Regions from separate parts of the Streptomyces sp. NPDC060049 genome, predicted to be linked through region 1. Evidence: riboswitches for the same ligand, from Rfam matches in the RefSeq annotation. Region 1 holds a riboswitch; the other holds the start of a gene.
What was found. A riboswitch is a leader RNA that binds a small molecule or an ion and turns the genes downstream of it on or off. The one in region 1 is predicted to bind ZMP and ZTP.

Region 1 (17,553 bases):
TTCCTGCGTCAGGAACGGCGTACGGTCGCCTCGCCGGCGGCACTCGCCGCACTGTCGGTCGCCGACCCCGGCTGCGCCGGAACGCCGGCCGCGCCACTGCCGAACGGATACTCCCGCAGCTTGCGCCAGACCCCGTCCGAGCCCTGTTCGTAGAGCGCGAAACCGGAGCAGATCCACCCGGCCTCGTAGTCCGCGAGCGTGCTGTACGCCAGGTCCATCGCCTCCTCGGAGATCCCGTGGGCGACCGTGACGTGCGGGTGGTACGGGAAGGCCAGCTCCCTGTCGATCGGCCCGTCCGGGTCGCGGACCTGGCTCTGGAGCCGGGTGCAGTCGGGGCCTCCCTCGACGACCTGGACGAAGACGACCGGCGAGAGGGGGCGGAAGGTTCCCGTACCGGCCAGCCGCATCGCGAAGGGGCGGCCGGCGGCCGCGACCTCGGCCAGGTGGGCGCCGATCAGCGGAAGCCGGTCCGCGGTCACCTCGGTCGGCGGTACGAGGGTGACGTGCGTGGGAATCCCGTGCGCGGCGGCGTCCCCGAAGCCGGCGCGCAGCTCCTGGAGGCTGCTGCCGTACGGCTCCGGGACCGCGATCGAAACGCCGAGCGTTACGGTCCCCACGTATGTCTCCTCCGCCTGTCGTCCCGCGCGTCGTCCGTGTGCGGCCCGTGCGCCGCGTGTGTGCTGCCGCCCCAGTGTGGCGGCAGCACCCCCCAGATCGCCAGGGCCCTCTTTCCCTTCGCTTCCCGTCAGTGCTTCGCGGGCAGGAAACCGAGGTGGTCGTACGCCTGTGCCAGGGTCTCCGCGGCGACCGCCCGGGCCTTCTCCGCACCCTTCGCGAGCAGGGAATCCAGGGTTTCCGGGTCGTCCAGGTACTCCTGGGTGCGCTGCTTGAAGGGTGTGACGAAATCGACCATCACGCCGGCCAGGTCGGTCTTGAGCGCGCCGTAGCCCTTGCCCTCGTACGCGGCTTCGAGGGCGGGGATGGACTCGCCCGTGAGGGTGGAGTAGATCGTGAGCAGGTTGCTGACGCCCGGCTTGTTCTCCGTGTCGAAGCGGACCACGGCCTCGGTGTCCGTGACCGCGCTCTTGATCTTCTTCTCGGTCGCCTTGGGCTCGTCGAGGAGGTTGATCAGGCCCTTGGGGGACGAGGCCGACTTCGACATCTTGATCGCCGGGTCCTGGAGGTCGTAGATCTTCGCGACCTCCTTGACGATGTGCGCGGCGGGAAGGGTGAAGGTCTTCCCGAAGCGCGTGTTGAAGCGCTCGGCCAGGTCGCGGGTCAGCTCGATGTGCTGACGCTGGTCCTCGCCGACGGGGACGGCGTTCGCCTGGTAGAGCAGGATGTCGGCGACCTGGAGGATCGGGTACGTGAACAGGCCGACGGTGGCGTTGTTGGCGCCCTGCTTGGCGGACTTGTCCTTGAACTGCGTCATCCGACTGGCCTCACCGAAGCCGGTGATGCAGTTCATGACCCAGCCGAGCTGGGCGTGCTCGGGCACGTGGCTCTGGATGAACAGCGTGCAGCGCTCGGGGTCCAGGCCGGCGGCGAGCAGCTGCGCGGCGGAGAGGCGGGTGTTCGCGCGGAGATCCTTCGGATCCTGCGGCATGGTGATCGCGTGCAGGTCGACGACCATGTAGAAGGCGTCGTGCGTCTCCTGCAGGGCGACGTACTGACGGATGGCTCCGAGGTAGTTCCCGAGGTGGAACGAACCGGAGGTGGGCTGGATGCCGGAGAGCGCGCGAGGACGATCAGAAGCCATGCCCCCATTCTCTCAGGTGCGATGACGAGCTCCGGCCCGCCGCTGGCCGGAACCCGGCGGGTCGCCCCGCCGCGGCCCCGGCCCCCCGGCGGTACCGGGCGGTAGCGGCCCGTCCGGATCTTGCCTCGGCCGAGCGACCGCTTTGCGGATCCAACCCGCCGGCGCGGGTCAGGCGAGCGGGAGCCCCGGGGCCGGGAAGGCAGCCATCAGGTCCGAGACCTCCGCGCGGACGGCGGCGAGTGCCGGCTCGTCCGACCGCGCGGCGGCGGACACCGCGCGGGAGATCCAGTCCGCGACGACCGGCATGTGCTCGGTCCCCAGCCCCCGGGAGGTCAGGGACGGCGTGCCGATCCGGATGCCCGACGGGTCGAACGGCTTGCGCGGGTCGAACGGCACCGTGTTGTAGTTGACGACGATGCCCGCCCGGTCCAGCGCCTTCGCCGCGATCTTGCCCGGGACCTCCTTGCCGGTGAGGTCGATCAGGATCAGGTGGTTGTCCGTGCCGCCCGAGACCAGGTCGAAGCCGCGCTCCAGCAGTGCCGCGGCCAGCGCCTTGGCGTTCGCGACGACCGCGTGGGCGTACGTCACGAACGACGGCTGCGCCGCCTCGTGGAGCGCCACCGCGATGCCGGCCGTCGTCTGGTTGTGCGGGCCGCCCTGGAGGCCCGGGAAGACGGCCTTGTCGATGGCCTTGGCGTGCTCCTCGCGGCACATCAGCATCGCGCCGCGCGGGCCGCGCAGGGTCTTGTGGGTGGTCGTCGAGATCACGTCCACGTGCCCGGCGGGGGACGGGTGCGCCCCGCCCGCGATCAGGCCCGCGATGTGCGCGACGTCCGCGACGAGGACCGAGCCGGCCTCCTTCGCGATCGAGGCGAACGCCTCGAAGTCGATCGTGCGCGGGAGGGCGGTGCCGCCGCAGAAGATCAGCTTGGGGCGCTCGGCCAGCGCGAGGTCGCGCACGGCGTCGTAGTCGACGAGGCCGCTGTCGGCCTGGACGCCGTACTGCACGCCGCGGAACCAGGAGCCCGTCGCCGAGACGCCCCAGCCGTGCGTCAGGTGCCCGCCCATCGGCAGGGCCATGCCCATCACCGTGTCGCCGGGCTTGGCGAAGGCCAGGTACACGGCCAGGTTCGCCGGGGAGCCGGAGTACGGCTGCACGTTGGCGTGGTCCACCCCGAACAGGCCCTTCGCCCGCTCGACGGCCAGTGCCTCGATCCGGTCGATGTTCTGCTGGCCCTCGTAGTAGCGCCGGCCGGGGTAGCCCTCGCTGTACTTGTTCTGCAGCACCGTGCCGGAGGCCTCCAGCACGGCCGCGGACACGTAGTTCTCGCTCGGGATCAGGCGCAGGGTCTGGGCCTGCAGCGTTTCCTCGGCGGCGACGAAGGACGCCAGCTCGGGGTCGGTGGCGAGAAGGGCGGGGTGGTGGGTCGCGCTCATGGCGGCTCCTCCGGGGTCGATGTCAGATCTCGTCCCCGCGAGGCCCAGGCGAGCGGCCCTGTATGCGGTCGTGCGCGCACGACTCCCCCGGAGTTGGTTCTCCGTACGCCAGTCGCCGTGCGTACCGCTCACCTTAGCGGGCACGCCACAGGAAAGGTTTCTCCGTCCGGTATACGAGCGAAGTTAGAAGGTGACGCCACCCTCGTCGCAGGCCTTGACGGACGATCGGAGACCCCGTGTCGAAAACTGCTGATGCCATCCGCTCCGCCGACGCGCACAGCGCGCACAACTACCACCCCCTGCCCCTCGTGGTCGCCACGGCGGAGGGCGCGTGGATGACCGACGTGGAGGGCCGCCGGTACCTCGACATGCTCGCCGGCTACTCGGCCCTCAACTTCGGGCACGGCAACCGCCGTCTGCTCGACGCCGCCCGGGCCCAGCTGGAGCGGGTCACCCTCACCTCGCGCGCCTTCCACCACGACCGCTTCGCGGACTTCTGCACCGAGCTCGCCGCCCTGTGCGGCAAGGAGGCGGTGCTACCCATGAACACGGGCGCGGAGGCCGTGGAGACGGCGGTCAAGACGGCCCGCAAGTGGGGTTACGAGGTCAAGGGCGTGCCGGACGGCCACGCGAAGATCGTCGTCGCCGCCGACAACTTCCACGGCCGCACGACGACGATCGTGTCGTTCTCGACGGACCACGAGGCCCGCGACCACTACGGCCCGTACACGCCGGGCTTCGAGATCGTCCCGTACGGGGACCTCACGGCGCTCGCCTCCGCCGTCACGTCCAACACCGTCGCCGTCCTGCTCGAACCGATCCAGGGCGAGGCGGGCGTCCTCGTACCGCCCGCCGGGTACCTGCGGGGCGTACGGGAACTGACGCGCGAGCGGAACGTCCTGTTCATGGCGGACGAGATCCAGTCGGGGCTGGGCCGCACCGGCAAGACCTTCGCGTGCGAGCACGAGGAGGTCGTGCCCGACGTGTACATCCTCGGCAAGGCGCTGGGCGGCGGCGTCGTGCCCGTGTCGGCGGTGGTCGCCGACCGGGACGTGCTCGGCGTGTTCAAGCCGGGCGAGCACGGCTCCACCTTCGGCGGGAACCCGCTCGCCTGCGCCGTCGCCCTGGAGGTCATCGCGATGCTCCGCACCGGCGAGTACCAGCAGCGCGCCACCGAGCTCGGCGACCACCTGCACCGGGAGCTGAACCTTCTGGTCGGCGGCGGCGCCGTGACCGCGGTCCGGGGCCGCGGGCTCTGGGCGGGCATCGACATCGAGCCGGCGCGCGGCACGGGCCGGCAGATCTCCGAGAGGCTGATGGAACTCGGGGTGCTGGTGAAGGACACCCACGGGTCGACGATCCGGATCGCGCCGCCGCTGGTGATCAGCAAGGAGGACCTGGACTGGGGCCTGGACCAGCTCAGGTCCGTCCTCGCCGCTTAGGTCGTCTCTTTCGGATCCGAAAGAGACGGCCTGGCCGTCACCGCGGCGGCGGCGCGGGCGCACCGGGGAGGGAGGGCCCTCAGAGGATCACGTGGGGCAGGAAGCGGGCGTACTCGTCCGTGACCGGCCCCGCCGATTCGCGGATGCCGAGCCCCGCCGCCTCGTCCTCGACGACCCACGCGCCGAGCACCACCCGGTTGCCGTCGAAGTCGGGCAGCGGGGCGAGGCCCTGGAAGACGTACGTCTCGTCCTGCTCCGGCGTGAACGGCTCGCCGCCCGCCGTGTGCAGGGTGACGCCCGCGCCCTCGCGCCCCAGCAGCGGCTTCGCGGCGTATCCGGTGGTGCCGGCGAGCTCGCGCGGGCCGTCCAGGTAGGCGGGCAGCAGGTTCGGGTGCTCCGGGAAGAGCTCCCACAGGACCGCCAGCAGCGCCTTGTTGGAGAGCAGCATCTTCCACAGCGGCTCGATCCAGGCGGTCGTGCCGGAGCCGCCGCCGTGGTCGTACGTGTCGAGGACCTGCGGGGCGAACGCGTCGGTGGCCAGCCACTCCCACGGGTAGAGCTTGAAGCAGGCGCGGATGAAGCCGAGCTTCTCGTCCACGAACCGGCCGGACAGGCTGTCCCAGCCGATCTGCTCCACCGACAGCTCCCGCGTGTCGATGCCGGCCTGCTCGGCGGTCTCCTGCAGGTAGGCGACCGTCATCAGGTCCTCGCCGAGCTCGTCGGTCTCGGAGTGCGCGAAGTGCAGCGGGCCGGGCGGCAGGAGCTCCGCCTGGCGGCGCCAGGCGTCGACGAGCCGCTCGTGGAGGGAGTTCCACTGGTCGGCTCCGGGAAAGCGCTCCTCCATCCAGAACCACTGCGGGCTGGCCGCCTCCACGAGGGAGGTGGGGGTGTCCGCGTTGTACTCCAGCATCTTGGCCGGGCTGCCGGTGCCGTCGTAGCGCAGGTCGAAACGACCGTAGAGGGAAGGCTGTTCGGCGCGCCGGCGCCAGGACTCGGCGATCAGCGCGGCGAGCTCCGGATCGGTGATGCCGAGGTCCGCGAAGCGGTCGTGGTCCACGATGTGCTGCGCCGCCGCCAGGCACATGGCGTGCAGCTCCTCGACGACGTTCTCCAGCGCCTCGATCTCGGGCAGGGAGAAGGAGTAGTAGGCGCTCTCGTCCCAGTAGGGGCGCAGGGAGTCGTCGGGGTAGCGGGTGAGGGGGTAGATCAGCCCCTGCGCCTCGACGGTCTGCTGCCAGTCGGGGCGGGGCTCGATGGTGTGGCGCTTCACCGGGGATCAGCCGCCCGAGGAGCTCTTGTGGCTGCCGCCGATGCCGCCGCGGGTGACGGCGGACTTGTCGAAGCTGCCGCCGCTGACCTTGTTCCTCGTGACGGTGCCGCCGTAGTAGTACGAGCCGCGTCCGCCGCTCTTGCACTCCTTGGTGTTCAGCTTCTCGAGCGTGGCGCGGTCCGCGCAGCGCTTGTCGGGCTCGTCGCTGCTGCCGCAGGCCACGAGGGCCGCGGCGAGGAGGCCCATGCCGCCGAGCGCGACGGCGCCGGAGCGCATTCGGCGCGCGGTGCGCGCGTTCGCGGTGCTGCTGCCGGTACTGCTGGCGCTGCTGTCCATGTGTGGTTCGCTCCCCCTGGGTGGCCGACTGCCCGACAGACTAGAACGGGTCGCGCGGCCGACGGAATCCGGCCGCCGCCAGTTCCGTGACCTAGAGTCGGTTCGTGCTCATTGGGATGATTTGCGCGCTCGGTGCGGCGGTCTGCTTCGGCACGGCGTCGGTCCTCCAGGCGGTCGCGACGCGCGCGACGGAGCCCGGAACGGGCTCGGGAGTCGACACCGCCCTCCTGATGCGGGCGCTGCGCCAGTGGCGCTACCTCGCCGGACTCGGTCTGGACGGAGCCGGTTTCGTCCTCCAGATCATCGCCCTGCGGCACATCCCGATCTACGCGGTCGGGGCGGCGCTCGCCGCCAGCCTCGCGGTGACGGCGGTGGTCGCGGCGCGGCTGCTGCGGGTGCGGCTGAGCGGTACGGAGTGGGCCGCGGTCGCGGTGGTGTCCGCGGGGCTGCTGATGCTGGGGCTGTCCTCGGGCGAGGAGGGCTCGGGGACCGGTTCGCTCGCGCTGGAGCTGGCACTGCTGGGGGTGGCGGCGCTGGTGCTCGTGGTCGGGGCCCTTGCGGGGAGCCTGCCGGACCGCAGCAGGGCCCTGGCCCTGGGTCTGGCGGCCGGGACGGGCTTCGGGGTGGTGGAGGTGTCGGTCCGGCTCATCGACGGCATCTCGCTCTCGGAGCTGAAGAACCCGGCCCTGTACGCGCTCCTGCTGGGCGGCGGCGCCGCCTTCCTCCTCCTCACCTCGGCGCTGCAGCGGGGCTCGGTGACCACGGCGACGGCCGGCATGGTGCTGGGCGAGACGGTCGGGCCGGCTGTGGTGGGGGTGGTCTGGCTGGGCGACAGCACCCGCGAGGGTCTGGCGTGGCTGGCGGTCACGGGCTTCGTGGTGGCCGTCGCCGGAGCCCTCGCGCTGGCCCGCTTCGGCGAACCCCCCGCACCGCCGGACCCCGCGCGGCCCGACCCCGCCCTGCCGGAACGCGAGCGGCCCGACCCCGGTACCGCCCCTTGAACGGGGCCGTTACGGGAGCGCCGCGACGAGGGCGGCCAGGGTCGCGGACCAGGCGCTCTGGGGCGGCGTCCCGAAGCCGACGACGAGCGCCTCGCGCGGCGGCGCCACCGCGTCGGGATGACGGAAGGAGGACAGAGGCTGCAAGCCGAGGTCCTGCCAGGCGGCCGCCCGAAGGGCCGCCCGCTCGCCGCCCGGAGCCAGGTCCAGCACCGCGTGCAGGCCGGCCGCGATGCCGGAGACCGCGGCGCGCCCGCCGACGGCCGTCACCAGCTCGTCGCGGCGCCGCCGGTAGCGCAGCCGCATCTCGCGCACGTGCCGGTCGTACGCCCCGGACCGGATGAACTCCGCGAGCGTCAGCTGTTCGAGGGCGCTGGAGCTCCAGTCGGTCGGGCCCTTCACCGCGAGCACCTCGTCCATCAGCGGCCGCGGCACCACCATCCAGCCCAGGCGCAGCCCCGGCGCCAGGGACTTGCTCGCCGTCCCGAGGTAGACCACACGGTCCGGGTCCAGTCCCTGGAGGGCGCCGACCGGCTGGCGGTCGTAGCGGAACTCCCCGTCGTAGTCGTCCTCCAGGACCAGCCCGCCCGTGGACCTGGCCCAGTCCACCGCCGCCGCCCGCCGCCCGGGCGTCAGCGCGGCGCCCGTCGGGAACTGGTGCGCCGGGGTGAGCAGGACCGCGCCGACCCCGGAGCCGCTCAGGGACCCCGTGCACGCTCCCGCCGCGTCCACCTCCAGGACCCGCGTCCGCAGCCCCGCACCGGTCAGCAGGTCCCGGTGCACGTCCAGCCCGTACCCCTCCACCGCCACCTCCCGGACCCGGCGGGCCCGCAGCAGCTTCGCCAGCATCAGCCCGTGCGCGAACCCCGCGCACAGCACGATCCGTTCCGGGTCCGCGTACACCCCGCGCGCCCGCGCCAGGTACCCGGCCAGCGCTTCGCGCAGTTCGCCCCGGCCCCGCGGATCCGCGTACCCGAACGCCTCGTTGGGGGCCTCGGACAGCGCCCGCCGGGCAGCCGACAGCCAGCCCGCGCGCGGGAAGCCGCCCAGGTCCGGGGAGCCGGGCATCAGGCTGTACGAGGTCCGCGATCGCACGGGCCGCCGTACGGGGGCCGCCGGCGCGGGGCGCCGCGCCCGGGCCCGCTCCGCGACCCTGGTCCCGGAGCCCTGCCGGGCCGTCAGCCAGCCTTCGGCGACGAGCTCGGCGTAGGCGTCGGCGACGGTGTTGCGGGCGATCCCGAGGTCTGCGGCGAGCGAGCGCGAGGACGGAAGCCGCAGGCCCGGGGCGAGCCTTCCGCTGCGCGCGGCCTCGCGCAGCGCCTCGGTGAGCCCGGCCCGCAGGCCCCGGCCGGCGGAGAGCTCTAGATGCAGGTCGGCACCGAAAGTGGCCCAGGATTCCGTCATGGATATGGACCATATCGGCGGGCCGCATGCCTCGTACGGTGAGTCCATGGACAACACGGACCACACGAAGAACGCGCCCGAGCACACCCCCCGCATGCAGCTGGCGAAGCTCGCCCCGGAGTTCTACAAGGCGGCCGTGGCCCTGGACGCGGCCGCGGCCAAGGGGCTGGACCCGGCCCTGGTCGAGCTCGTCAAGCTCCGCGCCTCGCAGATCAACCACTGCGCCTTCTGCATCGACATGCACTCCAAGGACGCCCTCGCCGCGGGCGAGGACGTCGAGCGGCTGCTGCTCCTCGGCGCCTGGGAGGAGTCGCGGCACTTCTACACGGAGAAGGAGCTCGCCGCGATCGAGCTGACGGAGGCCGTGACCGTCCTGACCGACGGTTTCGTTCCCGACGAGGTCTACGCGAAGGCCTCGGAGCACTTCGAGGAGAAGGAACTGGCCCAGGTGATCGCCCTGATCGCCGCGATCAACGTGTGGAACCGCATCGGCGTCACCACGCGGCTGAGCCCGGGCCACTACACCCCGGGCATGTACAAGTAGGAAGCCCACCCGGCCACCCGGCCACCCGGCCACCCGGCCACCCGGCCACCCGGCGGTCGGCAGCCGGCCGGTCGGCCGGGCCGCCGGCCGCCTTCAGCCGCCCGGGCTGAACGCGGCCAGCGCGGCCGCCTGGTGCGCTTGGGTGAGCGTCCACTCGGCGGCCGGACCGGCCGTCAGGACGGCCCACTTCTTGCCGTCCTGGGCGACGAAGACCCGTTCGACGCCGCGCCGCCTGCCGCGCGACTCGGCGCTGTCGTACTCGTAGACGAGCTCCCCGGCCTCGGTGGCGCCGGAGACCGGTCCGACCCGGATCTCCTGGTAGCCGGTGGTCTGGGCGCGCAGGTAGGCGGAGGCGCCCTGGACGGCGCCCAGCGGGCTCAGCTCGGGCTCGCTCACCTGGAAGATCTGGACCAGGGCGGCGCGGTCGGGCGAGCGGTAGAACACCCCGGTGGCGCCGTCCTCCCGGACCCAGCCGACGGGAACGGCCACGGTGAAGCCCTTCGCGTCCCGCACGGTCTCGTGCGGGACGCTGCCGCTCGGGCTGGGCGTGGCGCTGGGGCTGGGGCTGGGGCTGCCGCTCGGCGAGGGCGGGCGGGTGCCGGTGGGCGAGGGCGTGTCCGTGCCCTGCCCGCCCGTCGGGGTGCCCGTCGCGGTCGGCCCCGCGAGGGCGGGCTCCCCCGCGTCCCGCTCCACGAACCACACCGCCGCCGCGCTGATCGCGAGCGCGGCCACCGCGACGCCGGCGGTGGTCGGAGTCAGCCACCGGCCGGCCGGCCCGCCGGAGCGCGGGGGCGCGGGCGGTACGGGCTGTACGTACGGCTGCGGCTGCGGGTGGGGGTCGTGGCCCGGCGCGGGCGGCACCGGCCCGTACCCGGGCACCCCGACCGGCATAGCCGGCACCCCGCCCGGGGCGGAGCCGGAACCGGAACCCGGGCCCTGCCCCGGCCCCGATCCCTGGCCCGGCGCCTGGCCCTGCACCCCACCCTGGACGGGCGCCCGACCCGGCGGCTGCCCTTGGACGGGCGCCTGACCCTGGCCCGGGGCCTGGCCTTGCAGCCCGCCCTGGCCCGGCACTTGACCCTGGCCCGGGGCCTGGCCTTGCGGCCCGCCCTTGCCCGGGGCCTGGCCCTGGTCCGGTACCTGACCCTGGCCCGGAGCCTGGCCCGGCGGCCGGGGCGGCCCGTCCGCGACCCACCGCTGGGTCTGCGCGTCCCAGCGGAGCGCGCCCTGCGGCTGCTCGGCCACGGCTCAGCCTCCCAGCGAGGCGAGCAGTCCGGCCAGCGCCGTGGCCGCGCCGACGGACTCCACCAGCGGGGCCCACCGCTCCAGCGCCCCGCGCAGCCGGGCGACCAGGCCGGGTCGGATCTCCTCGGCCCCCTCCAGTGACTCCGCGACCCCGTCCAGTTCGGTGTCGAGCGCCGTCCTGTCGTTCCCGCGCGGCAGCCGTACGAGGGCCGCGCGCAGCTCCAGTACCGCGTCCAGCAGCACCTGCGGCCCGATGGCGTCCGCGCCCGCGTTCCCGCGGTGGACGGTGTTGGTGTTGTGGGCGCCCCCGATGCTGAAGGCGCTGTCGTTGACGCTGCCGATCCGTACGGACGGCTGCGAACCGCCCGCGCCGGTGTCCGTACCGCTGCCGTCAGTTGCCACCGCTGCCTCCTCCGCCCCTGGCGCTGCCGCCGTGCCTGGTGTTGGTGTTGTTGGTGCCGCCGACGCTGAAGGCGCTGCCGTTCGCCGACTGGATGAAGACGCCGCCCTCGGCCACGTTGACCGCACGCTGCGCGAACTCCTCGGTGTGCCAGCCCGCTTCGTGCAGCGCGACGGTCACGCCGCCGACGACGCGGTCCTGGATGGTCTTCAGGAAGCGGTCGAGGTCCATGAGGTGGAACAGCGAGCCGTTGTCCTGGGAGGCGAGCTCGCGCACCGACACCCAGGGCCCTTCGGGCCTGGCCCCGCCGTGGCCGGCGGTGGCGATCCGCCACCAGCTCGCCAGGCCCCGCCCCAGGGTGGTGACGGAGGCCGCGAGGGAGCCGGGGGTGTGGCGCAGGGCCCAGACGGCCTTGCCGAAGCCGCTGTTGTTCCGGTAGCGCTGGGCGTCCGCGTCCGCGTTGTGGAAGGCGGTGCGGACGGGGAGCAGCACGTGCGGGGCCACTTCCAGCATCATCATCCCGCCCTGCGTGTGGACCCGTACGAAGACGGTGACGACGAGGTTCTCGTCCCATCCGCCCACCCGGACGCGCAGGAAGTGCCGGCGGCGCTCGCCGCCCTCCTCGATGGCGGCGGCCCGCTGCCCGTCGTACTGCCCGTGGACGACCTGGGCGGTGTCCCGGTGCGGCAGACCGGTCGCGGGCAGGAAGACGCACTCGTCGACGACCAGTTCGCGCATCCGGTCCCCGACGGCGGCCGCCGCCTCGGGGGAGCCGTGCGGCGAGGGGACCCGCAAGCGCTCCAGCAGGGGCACGATCCGCCGCACGATGTCGGCGTTGGTGACCGGGGTGGGCGTGCGGTCGGGGCCGAGGTCCTCCCGCGGGCGGAGTTCGACGGACAGCTGCCAGGGCCGGTAGGGATCGCCCGCCCCGCAGAAGGGGTCGTTGATGTCGTACATGATCAACGGGGCGTGCTGCTCGGCCCGGACGCGCTGTCGGACGCGCTGGAAGCGGGCGCCGTCGAAGGCCTCGGCCGGGTCGCCCGCGTGGTCGGCGTAACGGCTTTCGGAGAGGTCGGTGGCGACGGTCCGGAAGACGTGGCCGCGCTGGAGCCCGACGACGCCCACCACGGCGGCGAAGACGACGGGCAGCCACCAGAGGGCGACGGCGCCGGCGAGGTCCGCGCCGCTCGGGGAGAACGGTGTGAGCGCCGATCCGCCCATGCCGTCCAGGAAGCCCAGCAGCACGAAGCCGCCGAAGCCGAGCACCGCCAGGAGGGTGAGCAGCAGCCACCACACGTAGATCCGCAGGGCCACGGACAGCACGCGCAGCACGGGGACGTTCCGGGCACGCAGCCAGTCGGCCAGGCTCAGGAGCAGGAACGGGACGATGAGCACGGCGAGCGCGCCGCCGGTGAGCAGGGAGCCGGCGAACCAGGCGCCGAGGACGCCGGCGGCCCAGCCGAGTTCGGCGCGGCGGGCGCGGAGCGCGTGGGCGAGCACCCGGGAGGCGTCGTAGCCGTAGGAGGGGGCGACTATCCGCTCCTCGTGGACGTACAGCTCGTCGATGACCCGGTCGCGGTAGGCGGCGTCCAGGTACGTACCCGCGCACAGGAACCGGCCGGCCTCGCTGAGCGAGGGGTGCACCGGGGAGCGGTCCGCTCTGGGACCACCCCAGCCCCCGCCGGTGGGCTGATGGGGAATCGGGATCTCGGTCACCGACCGACCCTAGGGTTCCTCTCCCCGTCGCGACAGCGTGAATCACGCCAAAGCGCCCCGGCCTGGTTTGGCCGGGGCGCTTCGCTGTTCGTACTGGTTCGTACGGGCCCTACGCGTCCGGAGTGACGCCCGGAGCTACGAAAGGCCGTACGGAGCCGCTCAGATCAGGCCGAGCTCGCGCACCGCGTCGCGCTCCTCGACGAGCTCCGCCACGGACGCGTCGATGCGCGTACGGGAGAACTCGTTGATGTCCAGGCCCTGGACGATCTCGTAGCGGCCGTCCTTGGTGGTGACGGGGAAGGAGGAGATGATGCCCTCCGGGACGCCGTAGGAGCCGTCCGACGGGATGCCCATCGAGGTCCAGTCGCCCGCCGCGGTGCCGTTGACCCAGGTGTGGACGTGGTCGATGGCGGCGTTGGCGGCCGAGGCGGCCGAGGACGCGCCGCGGGCCTCGATGATCGCCGCGCCGCGCTTGGCGACGGTCGGGATGAAGTCGTCGGCCAGCCACGCCTGGTCGTTGACCAGTTCGGCGGCGTTCTTGCCGGCGATCTCCGCGTGGAAGATGTCCGGGTACTGGGTCGCCGAGTGGTTGCCCCAGATGGTCAGGCGCTTGATGTCGGAGACGGCGGCGCCGGTCTTGGCGGCCAGCTGCGAGATCGCGCGGTTGTGGTCCAGGCGGGTCATCGCGGTGAAGCGCTCGGCCGGTACGTCCGGGGCGGCGGCCTGCGCGATGAGCGCGTTGGTGTTGGCCGGGTTGCCCACGACCAGGACCTTGATGTCGTCCGCGGCGTTCGCGTTGATCGCGGCGCCCTGCGGCTTGAAGATGCCGCCGTTGGCGGAGAGCAGGTCACCGCGCTCCATGCCCTTGGTACGCGGGCGGGCGCCGACCAGCAGCGCGACGTTGGCACCCTCGAAGCCCTTGTTCGGGTCGTCGAAGATGTCGATGCCGGCGAGCAGCGGGAAGGCGCAGTCGTCGAGCTCCATGGCGGTGCCCTCGGCGGCCTTCATGCCCTGAGGGATCTCCAGAAGACGGAGCTTGACCGGCACGTCCGCGCCGAGAAGGTGGCCGGAGGCGATGCGGAAGAGCAGCGCGTAGCCGATCTGGCCGGCGGCGCCGGTGACGGTGACATTCACGGGAGTGCGGGTCATGGCCTTCTCCGTTAGACAGCTGGCGGTGGGGCGTCCCTGCCCCATGTGCTGGGAGGACGCCGCTCCCCGGCCCACTGAATCTTGACGTGAAGAGACATCCGCCGTCAGGCTATCCGACCTTGGAGCACCCCAATCCCCCGCCCCGTGTGGTGCACGGCACACGGACGGGCGTCCGGGCGGCCCCGCCCGGCGTCAGCGCGTCGGCGGCGCCCGGCAGAACTCCCCCGTCCGGCGGTCCCCCGCGCACGTGACGCGCGGAGCCGGGCCGGGCCGCCGCTCAGCGGACCGTGAAGCGGACCGCGTTCTCCAGGAACGGGATCTCCAGCAACGGGCTGGGCTCCATGACCAGCGCGAGCAGGGTGATGGCCAAGCCCAGCAGGCCGTACGTGACCATGTCGGTGAAGCGGGAGCGCACCGCGAGCATGCCCACGGAGGGCAGTGCGCGGCGCAGCACCGACGCGGCGATCAGGGCGATGCCGATCATCAGGCAGCCCGCGCGCGGGTGTCCCGTCGCGGTGGCCAGCAGGCCGCCCGCGGTCGCCGCGAGGACGGACAGCATCGGCCACTGGCGGGCCGGTGCGGGCGCGTCGCCGGGCGCGGTGCGGCCGCCGCCCTCGGGGCGGGCGGTGCCCCGGGTGACGGAGGGGAAGCGGCGGGAGCGGCCCGCGGCGGTCGTGGCCCCGGGCCCGGAGGGCGCCGCAGGCCCCGTGGGCCCCGTGGTGTCCTCGGGGCCCGCCGCGGCGGAGTCCTCGCGCTCAGCCCGCACTGGGGGCGATCCGCTCGGCCGCCTCGACGACGTTGACGAGCAGCTGCGCCCGGGTCATGGGGCCGACGCCGCCCGGGTTCGGGGAGATCCAGCCGGCCACCTCGGCGACGCCGGGGTGCACGTCCCCGACGATCTTGCCGTTCTCGTCGCGGCTGACGCCGACGTCGAGGACGGCCGCGCCCGGCTTCACGTCCTCGGGCTTGACCAGGTGCGGCACACCGGCCGCCGCCACGACGATGTCGGCGCGGCGCAGCAGCCCGGAGAGGTCGCGCGTCCCGGTGTGGCACAGGGTCACGGTCGCGTTCTCCGACTTGCGGGTCAGGAGCAGGCCGATGGACCGGCCGACGGTGATGCCCCGGCCGAGGACGACGACGTGCGCGCCGTTGATCTCCACGCCGTGGTGGCGCAGCAGTTCGACGATGCCGTACGGGGTGCAGGGAAGCGGGCCCGGCTCGTTCAGGACCAGCCTGCCGAGCGACATCGGGTGCAGGCCGTCGGCGTCCTTCAACGGGTCCATCAGTTCCAGCACCCGGTTGGTGTCGATGCCCTTGGGGAGCGGGAGTTGCACGATGTAGCCGGTGCACTGCGGGTTGGCGTTCAGCTCGCGCACGACCTCCTCGATGTCCTCCTGGGAGGCCGTCGCGGGCAGCTCGCGCTGGAGGGAGGCGATGCCCACCTCGGCGCAGTCCTTGTGCTTGCCGTTGACGTACCAGCGGCTGCCCGGGTCGTCGCCGACCAGCAGGGTGCCGAGTCCCGGGGTGATGCCCCGGGTCTTGAGCGCCGCCACGCGGGCGGTCAGTTCGGACTTGATCGCGGCTGCGGTGGCCTTGCCGTCGAGAATCTGGGCGGTCATGGCTCCATCCTCCCGGATGGACCGGTCCCGGTTCCAGTCGCATCCGCCGTGCGGCCGGTCCGATTCCTTGGTTGCACTTGCACAACGAGTACCCGGGCCGCCACGCGGCGGCTGGACAAGTCCGCCCCGATCGGACGACGATGGCCGGAAGATGTGCCGCGGGCAGTGCCGGGGGGCGGGCCGCACGACTTGCAGCGATTCCTCCGAGCGTGCCGTGCGTCCCCGCACTTCCACGGAGGAACACCCCAGATGAGTTTCGGCGACCCGAACAACCCGTACGGGCAGCAGCCGCAGGGCCAGCCCGGTTACGGCTACCCGCAGCAGCCGCCCCAGGGCATACCGCCGCAGGGTGGCTACGCCTACCCGCAGCAGACCCCCCAGGCCTACCCGGCCGGCCCCGGCTACCCGGGCGCGGGCGCCCACGTACCGATGCCCGGCGGCGTCAAGGGCGCCCGTGTCGTCCTCTTCGTCCTCGGCGGGTTCCAGGCCCTGGTCGGCGTGCTCGCCCTCGTCGGCGGCGCCCTGTTCGCCACGGCTCTGTCCGAATCCTCCAGCTCCTCGACGAGCGAAGCGGGAGCCCTCGCGGGGAGTGTGATCGTCGGCATCGGCATCGCCGTCATCCTCCTGTCCCTGTGGCCGATCCTGACCGCCGCCAAGCTGAGCAAGGGCCGCGGCGGGGTCCGGGTCTCCGGGATCATCTTCGGCTCGCTCCAGACCCTCTTCGCCGTGCTGAGCGTGATCGGCAACGCCGTCTCGCTCTCCGACCCGCACGCGGCCGGCGCCGCCGTGCTCTCGCTGCTCATCGCGCTGGTCTCGTTGGGTCTGGGCCTCTGGATCCTGATCGGCCTGGCCAATTCGGCCGCGAGCGTCTACTTCAAGCGCCCGCTGTACTAGGACACCCGGCGTGTCCCGCCGGCTTACGGGATCCGTAGGCCGCACGAGACGGCGAAGGCCGCGTCCCGCACTGTCGCGGGGCGCGGCCTTCGCCGTCTGCGGGTACCGGCGGGGTACCCGTGGGGCTCAGTGGAAGAAGTGCCGGGTTCCGGTGAAGTACATCGTCACGCCCGCCGCCTTCGCGGCCTCGACGACCTGCTCGTCGCGGACGGAACCGCCCGGCTGGGCCACGGCCTTGATGCCCGCGGCCGTCAGGATCTCCAGCCCGTCCGGGAAGGGGAAGAAGGCGTCGGACGCGGCGTACGAGCCCTGCGCGCGCTCGGCGCCCGCCCGCTCGACGGCCAGCTTCGCCGAGTCCACGCGGTTGACCTGGCCCATGCCGACGCCGACCGAGGCGCCGTCCTTGGCGAGCAGGATCGCGTTGGACTTGACGGCGCGGCAGGCCTTCCACGCGAAGGCGAGCTCGGCGAGCTCGTCCGCGGAGAGCGCCTCACCGGTGGCGAGCGTCCAGTGGGCCGGGTCGTCGCCCTCGGCCTGCAGGAGGTCGGACTGCTGGAGCAGCACGCCGCCGGAGACGGGCTTGAGGTCGCCCGGCTGGTGCGGGGTGCCGGCCACCTTCAGGACGCGGATGTTCTTCTTCTTGGCCAGGATCTCGACGGCGCCCGGCGCGTAGTCGGGGGCCGCGATGACCTCGGTGAAGATCTCCGAGACCTGTTCGGCGAGCTCGACGGTCACGGGGCGGTTGACGGCGATGACGCCGCCGAACGCGGACAGCGGGTCGCAGGCGTGCGCCTTGCGGTGGGCCGCGGCGACGTCCTTCTTGTCCACGGCGATGCCGCACGGGTTGGCGTGCTTGATGATCGCGACGCAGGGCTCTTCGTGGTCGTAGGCGGCGCGGCGGGCGGCCTCGGTGTCCACGTAGTTGTTGAAGGACATCTCCTTGCCGTGCAGCTGCTCGGCGTTGGCGAGCCCGCCCGGCGAGCCGTCCGTGTAGAGGGCGGCGGCCTGGTGGGGGTTCTCGCCGTAGCGGAGGGTCGACTTGCGCTCCCACGCGCCGGCCAGGAACTCGGGCAGCACGGCCTGCGGCTCCGGGGCGTACGCGTTCGTGAACCAGGAGGCCACGGCGACGTCGTAGGCGGCGGTGTGCTGGAAGGCCTCGGCGGCGAGCCGCTTGCGGGCGGTGAGGTCGAAACCGCCGTCCTGGGCGGCCGCGAGCACGGCGTCGTAGCGCGCCGGGCTGGTGACGACCGCCACCGAGGGGTGGTTCTTGGCGGCGGCGCGGACCATGGAGGGGCCGCCGATGTCGATCTGCTCCACGCACTCGTCCGGGGTCGCGCCCG
Region 2 (6,130 bases), on a different contig from region 1:
AGGACTCCCCCAGGCCCGGCACACCCACCTCCTGTGGTCGGGCGGCGCGCGCGCCATCGAGGCGATCCTGCCCGGCATCACCGACGACTGGACGGCCGCCGGCGCGTTCCGCCGCAGCCTGCCCACCGACCTGGTCACCAAGACCGCCCAGGGCTGGCTGCCGCGCCACGGCGAGATGCAGTTCAACATCTCCTGCAGCCGCGACCTGCTCGACTCGGTGATCCGCTCCCGCGTCATCGGCCTGGCCGGTGTCACCACCCTCCAGCAGAGCCGCGTCCGAGGGCTGGAGGGCACGGCCGACCGGATCACCGGTGTCCGGGTGGACACCGGCGGGGAAGAGAACCGCCTGGTCACCGCCGACCTCGTGGTCGACGCCAGCGGCCGCGGCTCGCGGGCCCGCACCTGGCTGGAGGCGCTCGGCGTCAGCGACCTCAAGGAGGCCGGGGTGGACTCCGGGCTCGTGTACGCGACGCGCATCTTCGAGGCGCCCGAGGGCGCCCACGCCATGGGCTTCCCCATCGTCAACGTGCAGTCCGACCCCCGGGTGGCCGTACCCGGCCGGACCGCGACCATCGTCCCGATCGAGGACGGCCGCTGGCAGGCCACCCTGTCCGGCACCCGCGGCGGCCAGCCCACCGCCGACCCGGAGGCCTTCATCCCGTTCGCCAAGGGGGTCCGCGACCCCATCGTCGGCGAACTCCTCGAAGGCAAGAAGCCGCTGACCGGCGTCTCCGTCACCCAGGGCACCGCCAACCGCCGGATCTTCTTCGAGAAGGCCGACCTCCCGGACGGCTTCTTCGCCGTCGGTGACTCGGTCGCCACCTTCAACCCGCTCTACGGCCAGGGCATGACGGTCGCCGCCCAGGGCCTGCTGGCCGTCCGCACGCTGCTGCGCGCCAAGGGCCTGTCGCACCCCGCCATCGGCCGCGAGGCACAGCGGGCCATCGCCCCGCAGGTGGCCGTCGCCTGGGACCTCGCCACCTCGCAGGACATCCTGTACCCGGGCGCCACCGGCATGAAGCCGCGCGCCGGAGCGGGCCTGCTGAACGGCTACGTCGACCGGCTGATGACCGGCGCCACCACCAAGGCGTCGCTCACCGCCGCCCTGCTCCAGGTCATCACCATGAACCAGGCGCCCACGTACTGGGTCCGCCCCGGCGTGGTCTGGGAGGTGCTGCGCGCCTCCCGCCGCGGCGCCCTGAAGGCGGCGCCGCTGACGGCCGCCGAGCGGACGGTCGCGGGCCTCGACCAGGACGGCCCGGCCGCGCCCGCGGCCCCCGCCGGAGTCACCGAAGCACCCGAGGTACCGCAGGCCTCGGAAGCGGCGGAAGCCGTGGAAGTCGCCGAGGGTTCCGCGGACCCCGCCGACCCCGTCGGACAGGCGCGATGATCGAAAGCCTCGTCCTCTACGTGCCGGGCGTGGTGATCGCCGCGGCACTGATCGTCAAGGCGCCGAGGTTACGGCGGGGCTGGGACCAGCCGCTCATGCGCGCCGTGTGCACGCTCCTCGTCGTGGGCTCGCTCGCCGTGTTCCTCTCGGCGCCCCCGACCATCGTCGCGGTCAACAGGCTCACCGGCGTCGTCAACTTCTCGGCCCCGCTGGTGTACAGCCTGCTCACCGCCTTCTCCGGCTCCTGCATCGTGCTCATCCTGCACTGGAGCGGCCCCCCGAGCCCGGGCGTGCGCCGGGCGACCCGCCTGACCGTGGCGGCGTACGGAGCCGTGACCGTGGCGATCGTCGTCCTCTTCGCGTTGGGGGAGGCGCCGGTCGAGCGGCTGCGGGACATGGACACGTACTACGCCGACACGCCCTGGCTGCGCGAGATGATCATCTGCTACCTGTCGGCGCACACCGTGGGCAGCACCGCGCTCACGGTGCTGTGCTGGAAGTGGCTGCGCCGCCTGGACCCGTCGATGCGCCCGTTGCGCACGGGGCTCGCCGTGCTGATGTCCGGGGGCGTCTTCGACCTGGCCTTCCTCGTCGTGAAGTGGACGGCGATGGCCGCGCACTGGAGCGGCGGCGACCTGGACTACCTCTCCACCTATGTGGCACCACCGCTGGGGGCCGCCGCGGCCCTGCTGGTCGGGGCCGGGTTCATCGTGCCGCTGGTCGGCGGTTCGGCGCCCTGGCGGGACTACAGCCGCTACCGGCGGCTGCGCCCGCTGTGGGCGGCGCTGCGCGGCTTCTCCCCGTGCGGCATGCGGCCCGTCCCGCTGACCTGGTGGTCGCCGGTCGGGATCCGGCTGATCCACCGCGAATCGGTGATCGACGACGGCATCCTCGCGCTCGTGTACTGGTTCGACCCCGCCGTGCGCGAGGAGGCGTACGGAGCCGCGCGCGCCCAGGGCCGGACCGAGGAGGAAGCCGTCCTGGTGGCGGACGCGGCCATGCTCGCGGCGGCCTGCCAGCGCCGGGCGGCGGCCGACCGCGCGGGCGCCGGCACCGACGGCGCCGGACCCGCTTGCGCGGGCCCGTACCGCTTGGACTCCCGGCCGCTCACCGAGCTGGCCCGGGAGTTCCACGCCTCCCCGATCGTGGCCGAGGCCCGCCGCCAGGCCGCGGGCGTCTGACCGGGGCCCGCGGGACCGTCCGGCCCGGTCAGAGGTCCGCGAGTGCCAGACCGGCCTGTGCGGCGGCCGCCTGGACGGTCTGCTCCAGCAGCACCGCGATGGTCATCGGGCCGACGCCGCCCGGTACGGGGGTGATCAGCGAGGCACGGGCGGCGGCCGACTCGAAGTGGACGTCGCCGACGTTGCCCTCGTTGTACCCGGCGTCCAGGACCACGGCGCCCGGCTTGATGTCCTCGCCCCGGATGAACTCGGCCTTGCCGACGGCGGCGACGAGCACGTCCGCCTGGCGGACGATGGACGGGAGGTCCACGGTGCGCGAGTGGCAGTAGGTGACGGTGGCGTTCTGCTCCAGGAGCAGCATCCCGGCGGGCTTGCCCAGGATCGCGCTGCGGCCGACGACCACGGCGTGCTTGCCGGTCAGGTCCACGTCATAGGCCTCCAGCAGGCGCATGATGCCGCCGGGGGTGCAGGAGACGAAGCCCGGCAGTCCGAAGCCCATGGCGGCGAAGGAGTGCATGGTGACCCCGTCGACGTCCTTGCCCGGGGCGATGGCCTCGAAGGCGGCGCGCTCGTCGATGTGGTGCGGGACGGGGTGCTGGAGCAGGATCCCGCTGATCTCCGGGTCCTCGGAGAGCGCGGTGAGTGTGGCGACCAGTTCTCCGGTGGTCGTCGCGGCCGGCAGCTCCACGTGGCGGGAGGTGATCCCGGCCTTGGCGCAGCGGTTCTGCTTCATGCGCACGTAGGTGACGGACGCGGGGTCCTCACCGACCAGCACGGTCGCCAGACAGGGCGCGGTGCCCGTGCGCTCGGTGATCTTCGCGGCGTAGTCGGCGGTCTGCTCCGAGATGCGGCGGGCGAGGGCGGTGCCGTCCATCAGCCGGGCGGTCCGCCCCGCAGGGGACTGGTCGCTCTGGGCGCCGGGAACGGTCTGGGCAGTCGTCATGGGGTCTCCTGAGCGTCGCTGCGGGATCGCGGTTCGCCCAGGCGCGCGGCAGTCGACGTACGGAGGTACGCCGGGCCGCTCCCCGGTGGTGATCCACCCGAACGCCAGTCACGGCCCGCCGCCCAGTGTAGGCGACCCCCGGAGCTCCCGGAGGGGGCCCCGGCTCCGGCAACCCGGTGGATGACCGGCGTCCGACCTGGGACGATCGAGACATGACGCCCACCTTTGACCATCTCGTCGCGGAAGCCGAGTCCGTGTCCGTGGACGGCTGGGACTTCTCCTGGCTCGACGGCCGCGCCGTCGAGCAGCGCCCCTCGTGGGGCTACCAGCAGCTCCTCGGGGAGCGCCTGGCCGGGGTCCGCTCGGCCCTGGACATCCAGACCGGCGGCGGGGAGGTGCTCGCCGGGGCCGGGCCCCTGCCCCCGCTGATGGCGGCAACCGAGTCCTGGCCGCCGAACATCGACAAGGCGACGCGGCTGCTGCACCCGCTCGGCGCGGTGGTCGTCGCGGACCGCGACGAGCCTCCGCTGCCGTTCGCCGACGAGGCCTTCGAGTTCGTCTGCAGCCGGCATCCGGTGACGATCTGGTGGGACGAGATCGCGCGGGTGCTGCGGCCCGGCGGCACGTACTTCTCCCAGCAGGTGGGTCCGGCGAGCGTCTTCGAGCTGGTCGAGTACTTCCTGGGCCCGCAGCCGGAGGAGGCCCGGCGCGGCCGGCACCCGGACGACGCGGTCGCCGACGCCACGGGGGCCGGGCTGGAGGTCGTGGATCTGCGCTCGGAGCGGCTGCGGACGGAGTTCCACGACATCGGAGCCGTGATCTACTTCCTCCGGAAGGTGATCTGGATGGTGCCCGGTTTCACAGTCGGGCACTTTCGGGACCGCTTGCGCGAGCTGCACGAACAGATCGAACGGGACGGCCCGTTCGTCGCGCACACCGCCCGATTCCTCATCGAGGCCCGCAAAACGGGCTGACAAAACGGGCGGACGCGACCACCCCCGAACGGTTGCCCGGTCACAGCGTGGCGCAGGTCACTCAATTCAGCGCGTAACGAATCGACTCGGGCATGCGATGAACCGACAGGTGTCCTCGTGCGGCCCGGAATACAGACCCCCCTCGGGTCTGTTTCCCAAGTTCGCGCGATGATGTCCAGCCACCCCTTATCTGTTCGCAACGAGAGGCTCCTTGTGTCGCTCAGCCCGTCCCGTACGTTCCCCACGGAGATCGCCGAATCCGAGGCCCTTGTCGCGCTTGTCGAGCGCGGCCGCGAGCAGGGTCACATCAACGGTGATGACGTGCGCCAGGCCTTCGAGGCCGGTCGCATCCCGGTGGACCAGTGGAAGCGGGTCCTGCGCAGCCTGAACCAGGTCCTGGACGAGGAGGGCGTCGCGCTGCACGTCAGCGCCGCGCCCGCCACGAAGGCTGCCGCCAAGAAGCCGCGCAAGGCGGCCGCCGCCCCGGCTCGCGCCGTCACCAAGAAGGCCGCTGCCCCGCCGCGCCTCATCGGCGCGCGCAAGACGGCGGCCACCGCCACCGCCGCGGCGATATCCGACCCGTCGGCCTCCGGCACCGAGGAGGAGGTGGCGGCCGAGGCCGCCGCCGCGCCGAAGAAGCGTACGGTCAAGAAGACCGCCGCGAAGAAGACCGCCGTGAAGAAGACGGCCGCGACGAAGAAGACCAAGGACGGCGACGAGGCCGAGGCCCCCGTGGCCGAGGGCGAGGACTGGGCGGCCGAGGACCTCGACGACGACGCCGAGAAGGAGACGCCCAAGACGGGCGGCAGCGCCGGCTTCGTCCTGTCCGACGACGACGAGGACGACGCCCCGGCGCAGACGGTCATGGTCGCCGGCGCCACCGCCGACCCCGTCAAGGACTACCTCAAGCTCATCGGCAAGGTGCCGCTGCTCAACGCCGAGCAGGAGGTCGAGCTCGCCAAGCGGATCGAGGCCGGTCTCTTCTCCGAGTACAAGCTCGAAGAGGAGGAGGACCACAAGCCCGCCTTCAAGCGCGAGCTGGAGATCCTCGTCGAGGACGGCCGCCGCGCCAAGAACCACCTGCTGGAGGCCAACCTCCGCCTCGTGGTCTCGCTGGCCAAGCGCTACACCGGCCGCGGCATGCTCTTCCTGGACCTGATCCAGGAGGGCAACGTCGGTCTGATCCGCGCCGTGGAGAAGTTCGACTACACCAAGGGCTTCAAGTTCTCCACGTACGCGACGTGGTGGATCCGCCAGGCGATCACGCGTGCCATGGCCGACCAGTCGCGCACCATCCGCATCCCCGTCCACATGGTCGAGATCATCAACAAGCTGGCCCGCGTCCAGCGCCAGATGCTCCAGGACCTCGGCCGGGAGCCCACTCCGGAGGAGCTGGGCAAGGAACTCGACATGACCCCCGAGAAGGTCATCGAGGTCCAGAAGTACGGCCGTGAGCCGATCTCCCTGCACACCCCGCTGGGTGAGGAGGGCGACAGCGAGTTCGGTGACCTCATCGAGGACTCCGAGGCGGTCGTCCCGGCCGACGCCGTGAGCTTCACCTTCCTCCAGGAGCAGCTCCAGTCGATCCTGGGCACGCTCTCGGAGCGCGAGGCGGGCGTGGTCTCCATGCGCTACGGGCTCA

Region 2: it holds a riboswitch for ZMP and ZTP, as region 1 does, so the genes downstream of both, ACFWBY_RS34770 (bifunctional 5,10-methylenetetrahydrofolate dehydrogenase/5,10-methenyltetrahydrofolate cyclohydrolase) here and glyA (serine hydroxymethyltransferase) in region 1, are expected to answer to the same signal.

Annotation. Positions count from the first base shown of each region.
Region 1 is NZ_JBHWVV010000004.1:259,945-277,497, reverse strand. Features, by position in the region: gene ACFWBY_RS08995 (2'-5' RNA ligase family protein) at 9-617, opposite strand; gene trpS (tryptophan--tRNA ligase) at 746-1,759, opposite strand; gene glyA (serine hydroxymethyltransferase) at 1,928-3,196, opposite strand; ZMP/ZTP riboswitch at 3,232-3,322, opposite strand; gene rocD (ornithine--oxo-acid transaminase) at 3,433-4,638, shown strand; gene ACFWBY_RS08975 (glutathionylspermidine synthase family protein) at 4,718-5,908, opposite strand; gene ACFWBY_RS08970 (hypothetical protein) at 5,915-6,244, opposite strand; gene ACFWBY_RS08965 (hypothetical protein) at 6,361-7,245, shown strand; gene ACFWBY_RS08960 (PLP-dependent aminotransferase family protein) at 7,255-8,646, opposite strand; gene ACFWBY_RS08955 (carboxymuconolactone decarboxylase family protein) at 8,693-9,190, shown strand; gene ACFWBY_RS08950 (hypothetical protein) at 9,284-10,435, opposite strand; gene ACFWBY_RS08945 (hypothetical protein) at 10,439-10,837, opposite strand; gene ACFWBY_RS08940 (hypothetical protein) at 10,827-12,551, opposite strand; gene ACFWBY_RS08935 (malate dehydrogenase) at 12,711-13,700, opposite strand; gene ACFWBY_RS08930 (DUF3017 domain-containing protein) at 13,978-14,466, opposite strand; gene ACFWBY_RS08925 (bifunctional methylenetetrahydrofolate dehydrogenase/methenyltetrahydrofolate cyclohydrolase) at 14,456-15,319, opposite strand; gene ACFWBY_RS08920 (hypothetical protein) at 15,569-16,213, shown strand; gene purH (bifunctional phosphoribosylaminoimidazolecarboxamide formyltransferase/IMP cyclohydrolase) at 16,340-17,553, opposite strand, start outside.
Region 2 is NZ_JBHWVV010000028.1:51,323-57,452, forward strand. Features, by position in the region: gene ACFWBY_RS34760 (NAD(P)/FAD-dependent oxidoreductase) at 1-1,390, shown strand, start outside; gene ACFWBY_RS34765 (MAB_1171c family putative transporter) at 1,387-2,571, shown strand; gene ACFWBY_RS34770 (bifunctional 5,10-methylenetetrahydrofolate dehydrogenase/5,10-methenyltetrahydrofolate cyclohydrolase) at 2,600-3,514, opposite strand; ZMP/ZTP riboswitch at 3,543-3,636, opposite strand; gene ACFWBY_RS34775 (methyltransferase domain-containing protein) at 3,727-4,488, shown strand; gene ACFWBY_RS34780 (RNA polymerase sigma factor) at 4,702-6,130, shown strand, end outside.